One region of the Pseudoalteromonas sp. SWYJ118 genome, then DNA from elsewhere that is predicted to be linked to it. Evidence: predicted binding sites of a transcription regulator. Region 1 holds the regulator's gene; each other region holds the start of a gene.
The links. The regulator sigma-54, encoded in region 1, starts transcription at its own class of promoters, with help from an activator protein. The targets are predictions, from matches to a motif close to GTTGGCACGNNNNTNGNNT.

Region 1 (6,319 bases):
GAATCGGGGCCTTTGCATACAACTTTTACTTCTTTGCCTTGGCTACTTTCAAGTAACATTAGTGCAAGTACGCTATCGCCTGCGGCTTCTTTGTCATCTTGAAATAATGTAATTGTCGCATCAAACTGCACTGCCAATTGGGCAAGCACGGTGGCTGCTCTGGCGTGCAATCCTAATTTGTTTTTTATTAAAAAAGTGTCTTCACAATGCATAACTTACTCTACTTAAGCTGAACAGGTGATTATTCAGCTATATTATTTTTCTTGTTCGCGATGGCGAATTTTCACATTGGGATGTGTCATTGCAAAACTTTCACCGATAGTTTGCGCTAAATATACAGAGCGGTGTTGCCCGCCTGTACACCCAATGGCAATGGTTAAATAACTGCGGTTATTTCGCTCTAAGTGCGGTAACCACGTTTGTACAAATGTTTGAATTTGCCATGTGAATTTTTGCACTATGCTGTGATTGGCCAAATAATCTTTAACAGGTTGATCTAACCCATTTAAAGGTTTTAATTCAGGTTCCCAATGTGGATTGGGTAAAAAGCGTGCATCAAATACGTAATCTGCTTCTTTTGGTATACCGTATTTAAAACCAAACGATTCAAACGTGACAATCAGTTGCTTATCTTTTTTACCTAAAATCTTTTCACGAATAGATTCAGCAAGTTGATGAACGCTTAAATCAGTTGTATCTATCATAAAGTCGGCGCGGGTGATTAATACATCAAGTAATTCTTTTTCTTTTTTGATGGCTAAATCAAGAGGCAACGAGTCAATTGATAGTGGGTGTAATCTACGAGTTTCAGAAAAACGTTTGATCAATGTTTGATCGTCGCTATCTAAATAAAATAACGTAGGTTTTGCAAAGCCAGGCAAGTATTCAAGAATATCGTTAAATTCATCTTGTTGTTTAGGGATGTTACGCACATCAATGCTAACAGCAATTTTATCATAGCTATCAGACACACTGCGAACTAATGAAGGAAGCAAGTTAACTGGAATATTATCTACGCAATAATAACCTAAATCTTCTACAACGCGTAAAGCAACCGACTTTCCAGAACCAGAACGGCCGCTTATGATAATTAACTCCATTTAACACCCTTTATAAAACTATGATTGATTGACAATAACTTGGTAAAGCTCAGTATCTGATTTTGCACTGCGTAACTGTTTACAAAAATCTTTGTTGTTTAGTTTATCAGCAATGGTTGCTAGAGTCTTTAAGTGCTGCTGGTTATCGCCATCTGGTACGATGAGTGCGACGAAAATATCAACAGGGCGATTATCGATCGCATCAAAATTTATTGGAGTTTCGCTAACGAGTACTAAAGCCAAAGGCTCTTCTGCACCGCTCATTCTTCCATGAGGAATGGCAATGCCACGCCCTATACCTGTACTACCCAATTTTTCTCTGCTCATTAAAGCATTAAGAATATCTTGTTGCGGTAAATACGGAAGTTTGTCGTGAGCAAGTTCGCTAATGAACTCTAAAATTCTTTTTTTGCTATTAAAAAGGACCGCAGCTTTGCTGCAGTCCTGGCATATAAGTGAGCTTAATTTCATCATATTAGTGTCGAGCAAGCTTCTCTTTGTGTTTAATTACTTGTCGATCGAGCTTGTCGATCAACGAGTCAATGGCGGCATACATATCTTGATGTTCTGTAGAGGCAAATAGCTCAGCACCGCTTACGTGTATGGTGGCTTCTGCTTTTTGATTTAATTTTTCTACATCGAGAATGACATGAACATTATTAATATGATCAGAGTGTCTTTCTAGCTTCGCAAATTTGGTATTAATATAGTCTCTTAGTGAATCGGTTAATTCTACGTGACGACCAGTTAAGTTTAGTTGCATAAGCATTACCCTCTTTTTTTTGCGTCTTAAATCAAACTTTTACGCTGATTTGACGGTGGAATAGCCAGAGATTCGCGGTATTTTGCGATTGTACGTCTCGCTACTTTAATTCCTTGCTCAGCCAATATATCCGCTATTTTGCTATCACTCAATGGTTTTGCTGAGTTTTCTGCTGCGATTAATTTTCGGATAAGCGCACGGATTGCTGTAGATGAACATTCACCACCGTTTTCGGTGCTTACATGGCTTGAGAAAAAATATTTAAGCTCAAATATACCACGGGGTGTGTGCATATACTTTTGGGTTGTTACGCGCGAAATTGTTGATTCGTGCATTTCTACCATTTCAGCAACATCATTTAAAACCATTGGTTTCATGGCTTCAGGACCGTGTTCAAAAAAGCCTTGTTGTTGCTTAACAATACAATTTGTCACTTTTAATAGCGTGTCGTTTCTACTTTCTAAGCTTTTAATAAACCATTTAGCTTCTTGTAAATGCGAGCGAATAAACTGGCTGTCACCACTGGATTTTACAGTGCGAGACATTGCCGCGTATTGGCTATTAACACGAATTTTAGGCATGCTGTCTGGGTTTAACTCAACAACCCAGCGGCCTTTAATTTTTTTAACTGACACATCAGGAATAACATACTCAGATTCTTCTCTTACAATAGTATCTGCAGGTTTAGGGCTAAGAGTATGTATTAATGTCATTACTTCCTTAAGCTCTTCTTCTTTGAGCTTAGTTTTCTTCATTAATGTACGATAGTCACGAGCAGCTAATAAATCAATATGCTCGGTTAAAATCATTTTTGTTTCATTAATGTAAGGTGTTTCTTTATCAAACTGGTTAAGCTGAATACACAAACACTCTTGTAAACTACGTGCAGCAATACCAACAGGATCAAACAGTTGGATGCGTTTTAATACAGCTTCAATTTCATCAAGTTCGACTTCGTTATCATCTTCGTTTTCTTGATTAAAGCTTTCTAAAATCTCTTCGCAGCTTAGTGTTAAAATACCTGAATCATCGACGGCTTCTACAATAGCAATAGCAATAGCTTCGTCTGTAGGGCTAAATGGCGTTAGTTGTAACTGCCACATTAAATACTCATGGAGCGTTTCAGTAGAGGCGCCTTGGTATATTGATTCGTCTTCAGGCATCGGACCCGATGATGCTGCTGGGGCGGCACTCATGTACTCATCCCAACTAACATCCATAGCCATGTCGTCACTTAGCGTGTCTTTTGCAAGTGCTTCACCACTATCTTGTTCGTATTCGCTTGGAGCATCATCGGCAGATGCGCTAACAGTTATGTCATCTGTATCTGCTTTTTGCTCGTTTTTACCTGCAGCGTCTTCTGAATAGTCTGCTTCTTCAACCTCTAATAGCGGGTTGCTGTCGAGAGCTTCTTGTATTTCTTGCTGGAGATCCAATGTACTGAGTTGCAACAAACGAATAGCTTGTTGCAGCTGTGGAGTCATTGTAAGTTGCTGGCCCATGCGCAGCTGTAGTGATTGCCTCATGTATCTCTAACAATCCTTTTATGTTGTTATAATTAATACTAGCAGATGCTTAAAGACATGGCGTAAATGTTACAGCCTAAATTGCTCGCCTAAGTAAACATCGCGTACTGTTTTATCATTTAATACGTGTTCTGGAGTACCTGATGCAATCAGCTCCCCATGAGAAACAATGTAGGCTTTTTCACAAACATCAAGGGTTTCTCTTACGTTATGATCGGTAATTAATACACCAATCCCACGATTTTTAAGATGTTCTATTATTTTCTTTATGTCTAATACCGAAATCGGGTCAACACCTGCAAATGGTTCATCCAGTAATATAAATTTAGGATCTGCTGCCAGCGCACGTGCTATTTCAACACGACGACGTTCGCCACCCGACAATGCCATACCTTGGCTATCACGAATGTGTTGTATGCTAAATTCATCTAATAATTTATCGAGAGTGTCTTCTCTAGCTTGTTTATTTAACTCTTTGCGCGTTTCTAAAATGGCCATTAAGTTTTGATAAACAGTCAGCTTTCTGAATATTGAAGACTCTTGCGGTAAGTAGCCAATGCCTAATCTAGCACGACTATGCATAGGTAAAAGAGTAATATCGTTATCGTCTATCGATATTTTACCTTTGTCGCTAGGTACAAGTCCTACTATCATATAAAACGTGGTAGTTTTACCTGCGCCGTTAGGGCCAAGTAAGCCAACAATACTGCCAGCTTTGACTTCAAGGCCGACGTTTTTTACAACTTCACGGCCTTTATAGCTCTTTGCTAATAGCTCTGCTTTTAATGTGCTCATGGTTGACCTTTGTCGCTTTTTTTACTTTTTTTAGTCTCGATTGGTACTAAAATTGTGTGAACGCGGTCAGTTGAGTTTTCATCTTTTTCGGCACTGATTAGCTGCTGCTCTATATCGTAGGTAATGCTTTTAGCATTTATTTTTTGTCCCGCTTGCGATACTTGTGCATTACCAACAAGCGTTAAAAAACGCTTAGATACATCATAACGTACTTCGTCAGCACTGGCGCTCATAGTCGTGCCATCTGATTGCTTTTCTTCAAAGTGCGCAGGGCTACCTGTAGCAATTAATAATTGTTTATTATCGCCAAGTTCATCGCGTTTATGTACTTCTAAGCGGTCGGCTGTGATACGGCGGTTACCGTGAATAATTTCAACGTTTTTCTCAAAAATCCCGACATTAGCTTTTAATTGACCTTCTTGCTTATCGGCGCTTATTGAAATTTGATTTGCAGCCGGTTGCGTGTTTTGCTCTGCAGCACTACTATTAAACGCTAGTATAAGTGTAGGAATAATAAGTGATTTTAATATTTTATTGGTCATAATATATGGTTCGCGTATGGTTAATTAGTTTTATCACTTCGGTTTTTAAGTCGGCTTCTAGGCCTTTACCAGTGATTTTTAAATTGGGTCCAGTGATGATAACGGGTTGCTCCGAACGCATTGTTAATAGCTTTATATCTACCTGAATATTATCAGCATTGATTTTGTCTATCATGGCGTTATCGGTTAAGTTTTTGGCAACCACATTGCCTTCTAAAATTAATTGTTTGTCTTCGTATAATGTTGCTTCGTCTGCATTTATTTGCCACGTTTGCTTTTCGTTATATAAAGTAAAAATAGGTTTTTCAAAAAACGTAAAACCTAATTGTTGATATAGCTCCATTTTAGCCGCAGTGACTTTGTGGCTAATTTTACCTTGTTCGTCATAGGCTGTTTGTTTGAGTTCTATGGCTATGTAATCAGGCTTGGCAATAACTTCAGGCTCAGTCTGAGGCACAATATTTGTTTGTGTAAAATAAGGGTACCAAAGCCAAACCATACAGCTAATGAATAAAACGCTTAATATTATGCGCGCTGCATTCATGAACTAGTGCCTTGTGTAGTCAATGCTTTACCATTTTCAAGCATAAGTAAGTCGGTGAGCTCTCTTACTGCACCAAAGCCGCCAGGCATTTGCGTTACATAGTGTGATAAACGTTTAATAAGTGGATGGGCATCATTTACTGCAACAGCAAAGCCGACTAATTCCATAACGGGCATGTCAGGACCATCATCACCGATATAAGCAATTTGTTCATCGCTAAGGTTGAGTTTGTCTTTTAGCTCTTGATAGGCAATGAGCTTATTTTCTTGGCCTTGATAAATATGCTGTACGGTTAAGCTGCTCATACGTTGTTGCACTATTTGTGAATGACGACCAGTAATTACAGCCACTTCAAAGCCACTGTTTATAAGCGCTTTAATGCCAAAACCATCTTTTGTATTAAATGCTTTTAGCTCTTCACCTTGATTACCAAGGTAAATACGGCCATCAGAAAATACACCATCAATATCGCATATAAGTAGTTTTACTTTTTTAGCGCGTGCTTTTGCATCATCGCTCAGCGGTTGATAGAGTTCTTCAAATTGCATTTATAATACTCCTGCTTTTAATAGGTCTTGCATGTTTAATGCGCCAATAGGTTGGTTTTTCTCATTGACGACGATTAAGCCATTTATACGTTTGTGTTCCATAATATTAAGCGCTTCAGCAGCCAAAATATCTTGCGTAGCCGTAGTGCATGACTTAGTCATAACAACATCTATTTGTGTTGTATGAATATCAATTCTTTGCTCTAAAATACGACGCAAATCGCCATCGGTAAATAATCCCACGAGCTGCTGATTTTCATCAACAATGGCTGTCATACCTAAACCTTTAGCAGACATTTCAATGAGGGCGTCTTTAACTGTTTGTGAAACGCTAATAATAGGTGTATTTGCGCCGCTGTGCATAACATCTTTTAAAGTAAGTAATAAACGCTTGCCTAAACTACCACCTGGGTGAGATAGCGCGAAGTCATCAGCTGTAAACCCGCGAGCTTCTAATAATGCAACTGCCATGGCATCGCCCATCGCAAGCGTTGCAGTGGT
Region 2 (6,319 bases), 340 kb from region 1:
TGAAATGCCAGAAATGGACGGTTATACCTTAACAGCTGAAATAAAAGCAGATCCCAAACTTGCACCTTTGCATGTTATTTTGCATACCTCTTTGAGTGGTGTTTTTAACCAGGCTATGATTGAAAAAGTCGGGGCAGATGACTTTATTGCTAAATTTAACCCAGACGAATTAGCAACAGCGGTTAAAAAGTGGGTTCATTGTGATTAACAAAAATAGGTGCTACTAACTTGAATAATAAAGATTTGCAGCAAAGTGAATACGACCAGTTTCGTTCGTTTTTAGAGCAGCAATGCGGCATTGTTTTAGGTGAAAACAAACAGTATTTAGTTAAAAGCCGACTTGCTCCGTTAATGACTCGATTTAATGTGGGATCTTTATCGGAGTTGGTTAGTAAAACTCTCGGGCCTCACGAGCGGCAATTAAGAGCCGCAGTGGTTGATGCAATGACCACAAACGAAACGTTGTGGTTTAGAGATCAATACCCGTTTGAGTTGCTCCAAAATAAGCTTTTTCCTGAGTTTAAAGACTTAAGAAGGCCTTTAAAAATTTGGTCTGCTGCCAGCTCATCAGGACAAGAACCCTATTCAATAGCTATGTCAGTAGCTGAATTTAATACTAAGCAACCTGGTGTGCTTCGTATGGGTGCACAAATTATTGGTACCGACATATCTAATACCATGCTTGATATGTGTAAAAATGCAGAATATGACGCGCTTGCACTTGCCAGAGGGTTATCTGCAGAGCGTCGTAAAAAGTTTTTTAAAGACAGCGGCAATGGTATGGCACAAGTAAACGATACAATAAAAAAACAAGTTAGTTTTAGGCACCTGAATTTGCTTGATTCTTACGCGTTAATGGGCAAGTTTGATATTATTTTTTGTCGTAATGTACTTATTTACTTTGCGCCTGAAATAAAGGCTAAAATTATTAACCAGTTTGCACAAGCATTAAACCCAAAAGGGTACTTATTTTTAGGAGCGTCAGAGTCCCTAACTGGCCTAAGTACTGAATTTGATATGGTTAGATGCAACCCCGGTATCATTTACCAAAAGAAATAATTAAGTTAATTCATTTCCCTAAAACGACGCATCAAGCGTCGTTTTTCTATTTAGATACATAGCCTTATAAAAATATAACACATCCTAATATTAATGGCTTATTTTTTGCTTTATTCATGGGTAAGTCAATTTTTTGGAGAAGGTTATGGCTATCAGTTTTGATAAAGCATTAGGTGTGCATCCGCAAGCCATGTTGATCCGTTCACAGCGAGCTGAATTAATTGCAACTAATATAGCTAACGCTGATACGCCTGGCTATAAAGCAAAAGATATTGATTTTGCCTCTGCATTAAAAGCGGCAAGGTCAACCCAGCAAAGCGGCAATACTATGGTAAGAACTAATGATAAACACATTGGTGGAGGTACTCATAGTATGGGCAGTTCAGAATCATTTCGTTTGCCAAATCAATCAGATACAGGTGATGGTAACTCGGTTGATATACAAGTGGAACGAAACTTGTATACACAGAATGCTATGGAGTATCAGGCCAGCTTGCAATTTTTAAGCGGCAAATTTAAAGGCCTGAATAAAGCTCTCGGTAGTCAAGGATAAAAATTATGAGTTTATATAATGTTTTCGATATTGCAGGTTCGGGTATGAGCGCACAAAACGTTCGCTTAAATACTACAGCTAGTAATATTTCTAATGCTAATACCATTAGTTCATCTCAAGACAAAACGTACCGAGCGCGCCAACCTGTATTTGCGGCTGAGCTAACAAAGGCTTCAGCATCAGTAAGTAACCAACAGGGCTCCGCAGTTGGTGTGAAAGTTTTGGGCATTGTTGAAAGTAATGCACCATTACAAATTGAATATAACCCAAACCATCCAAGTGCGGATGAAAATGGCTATATCTATAAACCCAACGTCAATGTTGTAGAGGAGATGGCAAATATGATTTCTGCCTCTCGTTCTTACCAAACAAACGTGCAAGTTGCTGATGCAGCAAAGCAAATGCTAAGTAAAACACTGTTGCTAGGGCAGCGGTAACCGAGGGTAGGTTATGAGTAACGATATTAGTACATCTTCATCCTATTTAGACTCTATACGCTGGCAAGAATCGCAAGTAGCGACCAGTGATAATGAGAGTGATGCGTTAACACAAGAAGACTTTTTCTCTTTGTTAACTCAGCAATTATCGTTTCAGGATCCCAGTAACCCTGCGGATAACGATCAAATGATTGCGCAAATGACTAGTTTCACAATGGCGCAAGGCATCAGCGATTTAAATTCAAATTTTGATAGCTTAGCGTCATCTATGACATCAAATTCAGCATTGCAAGCATCAACACTTGTTGGCAAGCAAGCTTTACTTGAGTCAAACACCCTGGATTTAAATGAAACGGGTGATGCCAGAGGCTCTGCAGTGGCAGAAGAAGCCGTTGATAACTTAAAAATTAAAGTGACAGATGCATCAGGTCAGCTAGTGAGAACTATTGATATGGGTTCTCAATCAGCAGGTGCAGTACGTTTTGCGTGGGATGGCAAAAATGAAGCCGGTGAGCGTTTACCTGAAGGTGAATACTCAGTAACCGCCGAAGGAAGTACTGACGGCGAATTTTCAAGCTTGCCCATTGCTACATTCAAGAACATTGAAAGCGTTAATATTAATGGCTCAAGTGGCATTATTATTAACACTAAAGAAGGTGCGGTTAGGCTGACAGATGTAGCAGAAATCGCGTAATAAATTTTAGTATTTTTCGCCTGCTAGCAGGCCACAGACTAACAGGTTAGAGGTGAATTATGAGCTTCAATATTGCATTAACCGGCCTTGCTGCCGCGCAAAAAGATTTAGACGTAACGGCAAATAATATTGCAAACGTTAATACCACAGGTTTTAAAGAGTCACGCGCTGAGTTTGCCGATGTTTACGCTTCATCAGTGTTTAGCTCTGGTAAGACTAAAAATGGTGACGGTGTGCAAACAACCATGGTTGCGCAGCAGTTTCACCAAGGCTCACTACAATTTACAAATAACTCACTTGATTTAGCAATCACTGGTGAAGGTTATTTTGCGATGACCGACGATTTATCTTCGCAAGATTTAACATATACACGTGCGGGTGCATTTAAGCTTAACCAAGATAACTTTATGGTTGACGCAAAAGGTAACTTTTTACAAGCATTCCCTGTTGACTCATCTACAGGTGATACAACGTCGGTAAGTTTGAGCACAACTGATCCAATTCAAATCCCTGATTCGTCTGGTTCACCTCGCGCAACAGAAAATGTATTTTTGTCGTTTAACTTAGATGCAACGGCGGATCCAACAGGTCTAGATTTTGACCCTACGTCTAGTGGTACTTATAACTCATCTACGTCAACAACGGTATATGATTCATTAGGTGAACCACATATTTTACAATACTTTTTTGCTAAAGAAGATGATGCCGCAGCAGGTGGTACAGATAACAGTTGGGAAGTATACGCAACACTCGATGGCAAAGTAGTTGATGGCACAACTGGTGGAGAACAAACCGCGCCTTATACACCACTTACCACCCTTGGTTTTAACTCAAGTGGTTTACCATCAACAACAGGTGGTGTGGCAAATACAAATACAACTACTTTTGATGAAATACTACTACCAGCGGGTTCTGGTGCTGGTTTATCAACATTACTAGACAATGGTGCAACTTTCCCAGGTACTGGTATTGAGCTTAACTGGCGCGATGAAAATAACACGGCAGGACGTATCCCAACTCAGTATTCAAGTGGTTTTGAAGTAAAAGCACTCGATCAAGATGGCTCAACGGTTGGTCGTTTAGCCGGAATTGATATAGGAACAGACGGTAAAATTGTCGCTTCTTACAGTAATGGTGACTCAACATTCCTAGGCCAAGTGGCTATGGTACGTTTTCCAAATTCACAAGGGTTATCACAAGTGGGTGATACAAGCTGGAAGCAAAGTATTGATTCAGGTGAACCTGTAGCGGGTGAAGCTGGTTCGGGTACATTTGGTGGAATTAACTCATCAGCGCTTGAGCAATCAAATACAAACCTTACTAATGAACTCGTAGACTTAATTACTGCACAGCGTAATTACCAAGCAAACTCACGTGCGCTTGAGGTTAACTCAACTATTCAGCAAAGTATTTTGCAGATTCGATAAGCTAAACCCCATTAAATATATTAGGCTGCATTTTTGCAGCCTTTTTTATAAGTCCTCTTTGTAAACCCTTCTAAATACCTCTCAATGTTGCGTCAAATTTAATCTGGCACCTATTTTGCATTTATAAGTTCAGAGATTTTTTATGTGAGTCGATACTATGGACAAAATGGTCTACATTGCGGCCTCTGGCGCTAAGCAAAGCCTACAAGGGCTTGCTTTAAAAGCCAATAATTTGGCAAATGCAAATACAACGGGTTTTAAAGCCGACTTTGCGCAAGCACGTTCTATGCAAGCGTTTGGCGAAGGTTTGCCTACACGTGTATTTTCAATGCAAGAGCGTCCGGGTTCAAACATGGTATCGGGTGGCATTGTTCAAACCGGGCGAGACTTAGATATCGCAATGAGCGATAACGCATGGCTTGCTGTGCAAGATGCCTCAGGCAATGAAGCTTACACAAAAGTGGGTACGTTAAACGTTACTGCTCAAGGCATGCTCGTAACCAGCCATGGTCGTCAAGTTATTGGCGAAGGGGGGCCTGTTATTTTACCCGTCCCAGTCGAAAAAATAGGGTTTAGCCAAGATGGCGCTATTCAAGTTCGACCACAAGGCGCCCCCGCTAACTTTTTAGAAGAAATAGACACGCTTAGAGTGGTAGAAGCAAATAGCTCACAGCTCGAAAAAGGTAACGATGGTTTATTTAGACCAAAAGCAAATGTAACAGTAGATACCTCTGCCAATGTAAAAGTTTTAAGTGGTTCGCTTGAAATGTCGAATGTGAACCCAGTTCACGAAATGGTCGACATGATAAGCCACCAGCGCCAATTTGAATTACAAGTGAAATTAATGAAAACAGCTGAAGAAATTGACGAGCGTCAAGATCAGTTATTACGCATAGTTTAACTTTAAAATGAGGACACGATTATGAATCCAGCATTGTGGATCAGTAAAACTGGGCTAGACGCTCAACAAACCGATATATCGGTTATCTCAAATAATTTAGCGAATGCGAGTACCGTAGGTTACAAAAAAAGCCGCGCTATATTTGAAGATTTACTTTATCAAAATATTAATCAACCAGGTGGTCGTTCATCGCAAGATACCGAAATGCCATCGGGCTTAATGTTAGGTGCGGGTGCTAAAGTTGTAGCTAACCAAAAAGAGTTTACGCAAGGCAACATGTTGACCACCGAAAATTCACTAGATTGGATGATTTCTGGTGAAGGTTTTTTTGAAGTACTGCAACCAGATGGCAATATTGCTTACTCGCGCAATGGTCAGTTTACTACCGATGGCGATGGACGAATTGTAACATCGGGCGCAGGTTACGTTATTCAGCCAGAAATGAATGTACCTGATGACGCGCAATCAATTACGGTTTCGCAAGACGGCGAAGTATCTGTACGTGTTGCAGGCCAAGCCGATAACGTGGTCATTGGTCAGCTTACTATTAGTGATTTTATTAATCCGTCGGGCCTTGAGCCAATTGGTCAAAACCTTTATACCGAAACCGCTGTAAGTGGTGCGCCGGTACAAGGTAATCCTGGTGTTGAAGGGTTAGGTAGCATTATTCAAGGCTCACTCGAAACTTCAAACGTAAATGTAACTGAAGAGCTCGTAAACCTAATTGAAACTCAGCGTATTTACGAAATGAACTCAAAAGTAATTTCGGCCGTTGACGAAATGATGAGTTATATCAATCAACAGCTTTAATAGAGTAGGGGGAATTATGCGTAATATTATTTTATTTACAGCGGGCACATTATTTTTAAGTGGCTGTATGTCTACGCAAAATAGTGAAGTAGTGCAGGACGACCCTTACTACGCACCTATGTACCCCGAGCCTATTTTAGAGCCGCTGGTAGCCACAGGTTCATTGTTTAATACTCATACATCAAACGACTTATATTCTGATAAAAAAGCGCTACGTACTGGCGATATAATTACGGTTAAATTGCAAGAGTCTACTCAAGCAACAAAAGCCGCTAAAACAGAAACAGACAAAGAAACCGACGCAAGCTTAGACCCAGTGATTGGCTTAGGTGGTCTACCTGTAAATATAGGTGGCGATAGTATTCAGTTTGGCATTGGTAGCGATTCGTCGTTTACGGGCGATTCAAAATCAAACCAATCAAACAGCTTAGTGGGCGA
Region 3 (6,319 bases), on a different contig from region 1:
TGTTAACAGCACCCTGCAAACCAAGTTGAGCTTCTGTAATTAATGGCGCTTCTTGTTTAACCAGCCCATAAGTAGAAGAAGGCTCAATAGAACGCCCTAATGAATCTTTAAGACCAGTAGTTAATACATTGATGTATGAGCTACCTGCCGTAAATGGTTTTAAAGGAATAATTGCAACGCCATCACCTGAAGCTTGAGTAACAAAGTCAACACCAAAAGTAAGCTCACCGACCAATTTACAAGCAGTACCGGCAGCTACAACTGAACATTCTGCATCAGTTAAACTTGCACCCATTACAACTTCAAAAATTCTTACTGTACCAGGGGTCCCAGCAGACGCTTCATCTAAACTCACATTTGGTGGGAATGTTAAATCGATTTTATAAGGAACCTGCGAAGACCAACCATCAAGTGCACCTAGTGCAAGTTGAGGGTTTGCATAAGCTGCGCGCGAAATAGACACATTGTTGTCATCTAATTCACCAGGAATATTAAGTGTACCGTCTTGAGTTCCACTCATTAATAAATCATTAGGTACCGATAAGATACCTGCTGCTGGATCAAATGTAACTGTTGCTGTTGGGATAACTGGTGCTGTGTCGTTCTTGACATCTGTTAACGTTTCTCCACCGCCACAACCTGCTAAAGCAGCTGTAACCGAGAGTGAAAGTAGCATTTTTTTCATATTGTTGGCTCCGCACGTATTTTATTTTTATAGTGTGTTTAATCAGTGTATTAAGTTAAAACAATGTAATCAGGTTATTAATGAGACATTAGACCAGTTAAACTTAACGTAAAGTTTCTATTTTCGCCACCTAATTTTACAATAAATTCGATTACTTCACGTTTCGCTATGTTAAAATCAAAAAAATTATATGAATTGGTACTTTTATGCACACATATCAAGCAGCTGAAAACGCACTTAAAGATAAAGTTATTTTAATAACAGGCGCCGGTGATGGTATTGGCCGAGTTGCAGCAATTACGTATGCAAAATACGGCGCTACAGTTATCTTATTAGGAAAAACAACTAATAAACTTGAATGTGTTTACGATGAAATTGTTAATGCTGGCTACCCTAAACCTGCAATAGTCCCTATGGATTTTAAAGGCGCAACGAAGCAAAACTACCGTGACCTTGCTGCAACAATCGAATATCAGTTTGGACGCCTTGATGGGTTGCTTAATAATGCAGGTATTTTAGGGTCGCTTGGTCCACTTGAACATTTTTGCTCATCTACGTTCGAAAACATAATGAAAGTAAACGTCACTGCACAAGCTATGATCACTAAAGCACTTTTTCCCGTTCTTCGTAAATCTGATAATGCATCGATAGTATTCACGTCATCAGGTGTAGGCCGCAAAGGTCGTGAATTTTGGGGGCCTTATGCCATCTCAAAATTTGCAGTAGAAGGTATGATGCAAACATGGGCATGTGAAGTAGGTAAAACGAATATTCGTATAAACTGTATTAATCCAGGTGCAACGCGTACATCTATGCGTGCAGCTGCATATCCTGGCGAAGATAGAGATACCCTTGCTACACCAGAGGATTTAATGCCAACCTACTTATACTTGATGAGCGATGATTCTAGTGAAGTGAATGGCAAATCGTTAGATGCTCAAGTAAAAAAGTAGTTTGGAGTTTAAATAGTTTAAACAACTCACATTAAAAAAGCCGCAATTAGCGGCTTTTTTGTGTTCAATAAATAACTAATTGATTATTTACGTTTAGTCGGCTTAACACGCTGATTGTGTTTTTTAACTGCTTTACGAATTTGGTTGATTTTAGCGCGTTTATCTTTGCGTTTTTCAGGCATAACAGAAAGCTTAGTTTGTGTTTCGCGGCCTAATTTAACGGTTTTACGCAAGTAGTTTACTGTTTCTAAATCATACTCCATCCAACCACCTTGTGGCACGCGCTTATCAAGCTCTAGTTTACCGTAACGAATACGAATAAGACGAGATACTTCCGCATCTTGAGACTGCCATAAACGACGAACTTCACGGTTACGCCCTTCATTTAACGTTACGTTAAACCAACGGTTAACGCCTTCGCCACCCATAGGGGTTACAGTCGTGAATTTGGCTGGACCATCTTCAAGCTCAACACCACGTAGTAAGTTTTTAACCGTCTCGTTGGTTACTTCACCAAATACACGTGCAGAGTATTCACGCTCTACTTCATAGCTTGGGTGCATTAAACGGTTTGCCAGTTCACCATCGTTTGTAAAAAGCATTAAACCCGATGTATTAACGTCTAGTCGACCAACCGCAATCCAGCGATCGCCATCAATACGAGGAAGTCGGTCAAATACAGTACGACGCCCTTCAGGATCTTTACGTGTGCTTAACTCACCTTCTGGTTTGTTATACATAATCACACGACAGATTCGGTCTGCTTTTTCTTCGATTTTTACACTGTGTCCGTCAACACGAATCAAATCGGTTTCTTCAACACGGTCACCTAACTTTGCCACTTTACCGTTTACACTAACGCGGTTTGCGTCAATGTATTTTTCCATTTCACGGCGTGAGCCTACGCCTGCACGGGCTAAGACTTTTTGTAACTTTTCACCTTGTATAATACTCATTCGGATGGTTCTCTCACAGAAGGATCGCTCAATAACTGGTTAATTTTACTTTGCTGCTCTGTTGGCAACGCAGGTAAATTTTCAAGTCCAGTTAACGAAAAATAATCTAAAAATTGCTTAGTAGTTGCATATAAAGCCGGCTTTCCCGGAACCTCTTTATGCCCTACCACTTTAACCCACTCTCTTTCGAGTAAGGTTTTAATAATATTCGAACCCGTAGTAACACCCCTTACTTGCTCAATTTCGCCGCGTGTAATGGGCTGCCTGTATGCAATAAGTGATAATGTTTCCAGTAAAGCACGCGAGTATTTTGGTGCGCGTTCTTGCCACAAGTTATTTAACCAAGGGCTTAAACTACTGCATGCCTGAAACCGATACCCACTACCAACTTCAACTAAGCGAATACCACGAGTTTGAAAATGCTCTTGTATTGTATCTATTGCGTCATTTATTCGTGCCATAGAAATAGCTAAATCTATTAATACGATGTCTTTAAGGTGGCGTTTACTAACAGGCTTATCTGCAACAAAAATAGCTGCTTCAATGATCTCAACTAGTTGTTCATCACTAATTCGCCGACCCGCCATACACACTCTTAACAAATAAAAATACACAGCCATCTATTATGACAGAACAACACCAAACTAGGAAAATATATCTATCAAATAACTAAATTTAAAACACAAAAAAGCCAGTGCCTAGCACTGGCTTTAATCTTACTTACTAAAATGGTAACTATTAGTTACTTTTAAAAGCTTCTAATGCATCATCTTCAGCTACTGCGTTACCGTATTTTTTAATGTAACCCATAAACTCGCTTTTACTGATGCGCTTATCTTGGTTTTTATCCATGTAACCAAAATGATTTGAAATATCATCATCGTTACCTTCAACTACCGAGATATAGCCATTGCTGTCGTTATCTAGACTTGCAAAGCTGCTTTCAATTTTATCGAATTTAGCAATTTCAGCTTTAAATGCCGACTCACTTACTTCAGAATCAGTGGCTACTTTGCCATTATTAAGCTTCATATAAGTGTTAAATTCTTTGCGGCTAATTTCGTTATCCATATTGGTATCAATATTTGAAAAATGGCCCCAAATGCTATCGTCATCAGCTTCAACTTTTGAGATGTAGCCATCGCTATCATTATCTAAACTTGCAAAGTCACTGTCTATTCTTTCAAGACCTTGATTAGATGAACAAGCCGCTAAGCTTAATGATGCTAAAATAGTGGCTGCTAATGTTAACTTTTTCATAAGACGTATCCTTCGTAATTAATTAAATGTCACTTTAACTAATACAAATCCAATGCCAATAATAGTTAACTTATAATAATCAATAACTTAATCTCGATCGGTATATTTATTAAACAGTTTCAATAAGTTAAGCTTGCAAGCTTTGCAAACAACCTTGTAATTTTTGCAAAAAAATACCCGGTAAAAACCAGGCATTTCAAATTTACTTATTATAGTTAAGCTAATAATTAGATTGCTGCGTTTTGGTAGCGTTTAACAAACTCAGTAACGTTTTGACCATTACATTTTAATGAGTTTAGGTTACCAATTTTTTGACGAACAGGTGCTAAACCTTGTTTTAAAGCCGTCATACATAATTGAGTTTCTTGTTGAGCGTCTTTTGCAAATACTTCTACTTTCTCAACTGATGCGTTGCTTAATGTCGTTTTTTTAGCAATATCACGAATATCTTCACCATTACATAAAATGCTTTTAGAAAAACGAGATAGGTAAACACCGTGCTGGGCAGCTTCTTTACGAGCAACGCTAAAGCCTTCGTTTGCACTTAGTACACATAACTTAGACTCAATTTTGTTATCTTGGCTAAAGTAAGTATTGCTTTGAGCTGACGCAGTTGCAGATGCTAGTAAAGCAGTGGCTAAAAGTAGTTGAGTTTTCATGAGAGATCCTATTTGAACGAGCTAAACAAGTGAATTTCGCGCATTATATATTCAATAAAGTTAAGTTCAATTGAATTTTTTATTTATTTAAATAATTAATATTGTATTCACAATGTTTAAACTTTACCCATCATTTGATCAACATTTGCGCAGCTATTATCTCAATTCAGTCATGTTATGTGCGCGTATTTACTGATACAATTTAATCTATTAAATAGAACCAATTTTAAGGTAAATTTTATGAAAGTGATTTCTTTCAATATCAATGGTCTGCGTGCTCGTCTTCACCAATTACAAGCAATTATCGACAAACATCAACCAGACGTTATTGGCTTGCAAGAGATTAAAGTTCACGACGAAGCATTCCCATTAGAAGATGTTCAAAAAATGGGATATCACGTCTACTTTCATGGTCAAAAAGCGCATTATGGCGTAGCTATGTTATGCAAAAAAGAGCCTAAATCGGTCTTAAAAGGTTTTGCCACCGATACAGATGAATCGCAAAAACGCATGATAAGCGTCACTGTTGAACAAGAAAACGGTCGCGACCTTACTGTCATGAATGGCTATTTCCCACAAGGTGATAATATTAATCACGAAACTAAATTCCCTTATAAACGTCAATTTTATAAAGATTTAATGACACACCTTGAAACCAATCACACACCCGATCAAGACGTCATCGTTATGGGTGATATCAACATATCACCTACCGATTTAGATATTGGTATTGGCGAAGTAAATGCTAAACGTTGGTTAAAAACGGGTAAATGTTCTTTTCAACCGGTAGAGCGTGAATGGCTTGCAACATTACTTAATTGGGGTTTTAAAGACACCTTTAGAGAGCAAAACCCCGAAACAGACGATCAATACTCATGGTTTGACTATCGCTCTAAAGGGTTTGTAGATAATCGAGGACTTCGTATAGATGTAGTGCTTGCAACCAATGAGCTTGCAGCACGCTGCATAGATACAGGTATTGATTACGAACTTCGCGGTATTGAAAAACCGTCAGATCATGCCCCTATATGGTCAACATTTAAGTAATTATTATGCTCAGCCTAACAATGCAGGGGCTACTTTTGGCTCTTGTAATTATTATTGCTCTATTAAGCTTTGATAAAAAAACATATAAAACATTGCTTAATACGCCAGTCCGTCAAACTGGCGTACTTGCGTGTGCGTTAGTGTTTGCAGTGCTTTGGCGAATAAAGGCTGGCATTTTAACTGGCCTTGATTTACACATACTAGGTGTTACGGCTGCTACATTAATTTTAGGCTGGCGGTTGACTATTTTAAGTAGCCTACTTGCCACAGCCCTACTCGCTGCCTTTGGTCAAATTGAACTTGAGCTGTTACCAGTACAACTGCTTATTGGTGCGTTTATTCCTATTTTATTGAGCTATCTTGGCTTTATAATTAGTTACCAATATTTACCTCGTCATTTTTTTGTCTATATATTTGTTTGTGCGTTTATAACCGCAGGATTTATAGCCTGTATAAAAATAAGCCTAGGTGCTTTATTTTACTTAGCTATAGGGCAATACAATTGGCAAGAACTTGCAGATAACTACGTTTATTTAAGTGCCATAATTTGGTTTCCTGAAGCAATGCTCAACGGCATGGCTATAACAATTATGATCACCTATCGCCCGCATTGGGTAAAAACTTTTTACGATAAGGACTACCTAGGCTCATGAGTCTTGAATATCAATGCCCCCTGTGTAACCTAGCACTTTTGAAAACTGATTCAACACTTCGTTGTGCTAACAACCACAGCTTTGATTTTGCTAAAGAAGGCTATGT

Region 2: a site for sigma-54 is predicted at 4,273-4,291, ahead of I6F48_RS02080 (flagellar basal body rod protein FlgF). Genes of this name have one in related genera too.
Region 3: a site for sigma-54 is predicted at 3,896-3,914, ahead of I6F48_RS14880 (EF-hand domain-containing protein). Genes of this name have one in related genera too.

The regions. Positions count from the first base shown of each region.
Region 1 is NZ_JADYXC010000001.1:103,609-109,927, forward strand. Features, by position in the region: gene I6F48_RS00530 (HPr family phosphocarrier protein) at 1-212, opposite strand, end outside; gene rapZ (RNase adapter RapZ) at 255-1,100, opposite strand; gene ptsN (PTS IIA-like nitrogen regulatory protein PtsN) at 1,119-1,571, opposite strand; gene hpf (ribosome hibernation promoting factor) at 1,576-1,863, opposite strand; gene I6F48_RS00550 (RNA polymerase factor sigma-54) at 1,890-3,389, opposite strand; gene lptB (LPS export ABC transporter ATP-binding protein) at 3,459-4,184, opposite strand; gene lptA (lipopolysaccharide transport periplasmic protein LptA) at 4,181-4,726, opposite strand; gene lptC (LPS export ABC transporter periplasmic protein LptC) at 4,716-5,270, opposite strand; gene kdsC (3-deoxy-manno-octulosonate-8-phosphatase KdsC) at 5,267-5,818, opposite strand; gene I6F48_RS00575 (KpsF/GutQ family sugar-phosphate isomerase) at 5,819-6,319, opposite strand, start outside.
Region 2 is NZ_JADYXC010000001.1:444,533-450,851, forward strand. Features, by position in the region: gene I6F48_RS02050 (chemotaxis protein CheV) at 1-208, shown strand, start outside; gene I6F48_RS02055 (CheR family methyltransferase) at 229-1,059, shown strand; gene flgB (flagellar basal body rod protein FlgB) at 1,205-1,612, shown strand; gene flgC (flagellar basal body rod protein FlgC) at 1,618-2,049, shown strand; gene I6F48_RS02070 (flagellar hook assembly protein FlgD) at 2,063-2,743, shown strand; gene flgE (flagellar hook protein FlgE) at 2,803-4,170, shown strand; gene I6F48_RS02080 (flagellar basal body rod protein FlgF) at 4,328-5,071, shown strand; gene flgG (flagellar basal-body rod protein FlgG) at 5,093-5,881, shown strand; gene flgH (flagellar basal body L-ring protein FlgH) at 5,898-6,319, shown strand, end outside.
Region 3 is NZ_JADYXC010000017.1:1,908-8,226, forward strand. Features, by position in the region: gene I6F48_RS14860 (VolA/Pla-1 family phospholipase) at 1-685, opposite strand, end outside; gene I6F48_RS14865 (YciK family oxidoreductase) at 892-1,638, shown strand; gene rluB (23S rRNA pseudouridine(2605) synthase RluB) at 1,722-2,594, opposite strand; gene scpB (SMC-Scp complex subunit ScpB) at 2,591-3,181, opposite strand; gene I6F48_RS14880 (EF-hand domain-containing protein) at 3,333-3,854, opposite strand; gene I6F48_RS14885 (hypothetical protein) at 4,082-4,513, opposite strand; gene xthA (exodeoxyribonuclease III) at 4,754-5,560, shown strand; gene I6F48_RS14895 (energy-coupling factor ABC transporter permease) at 5,566-6,213, shown strand; gene I6F48_RS14900 (putative RNA methyltransferase) at 6,210-6,319, shown strand, end outside.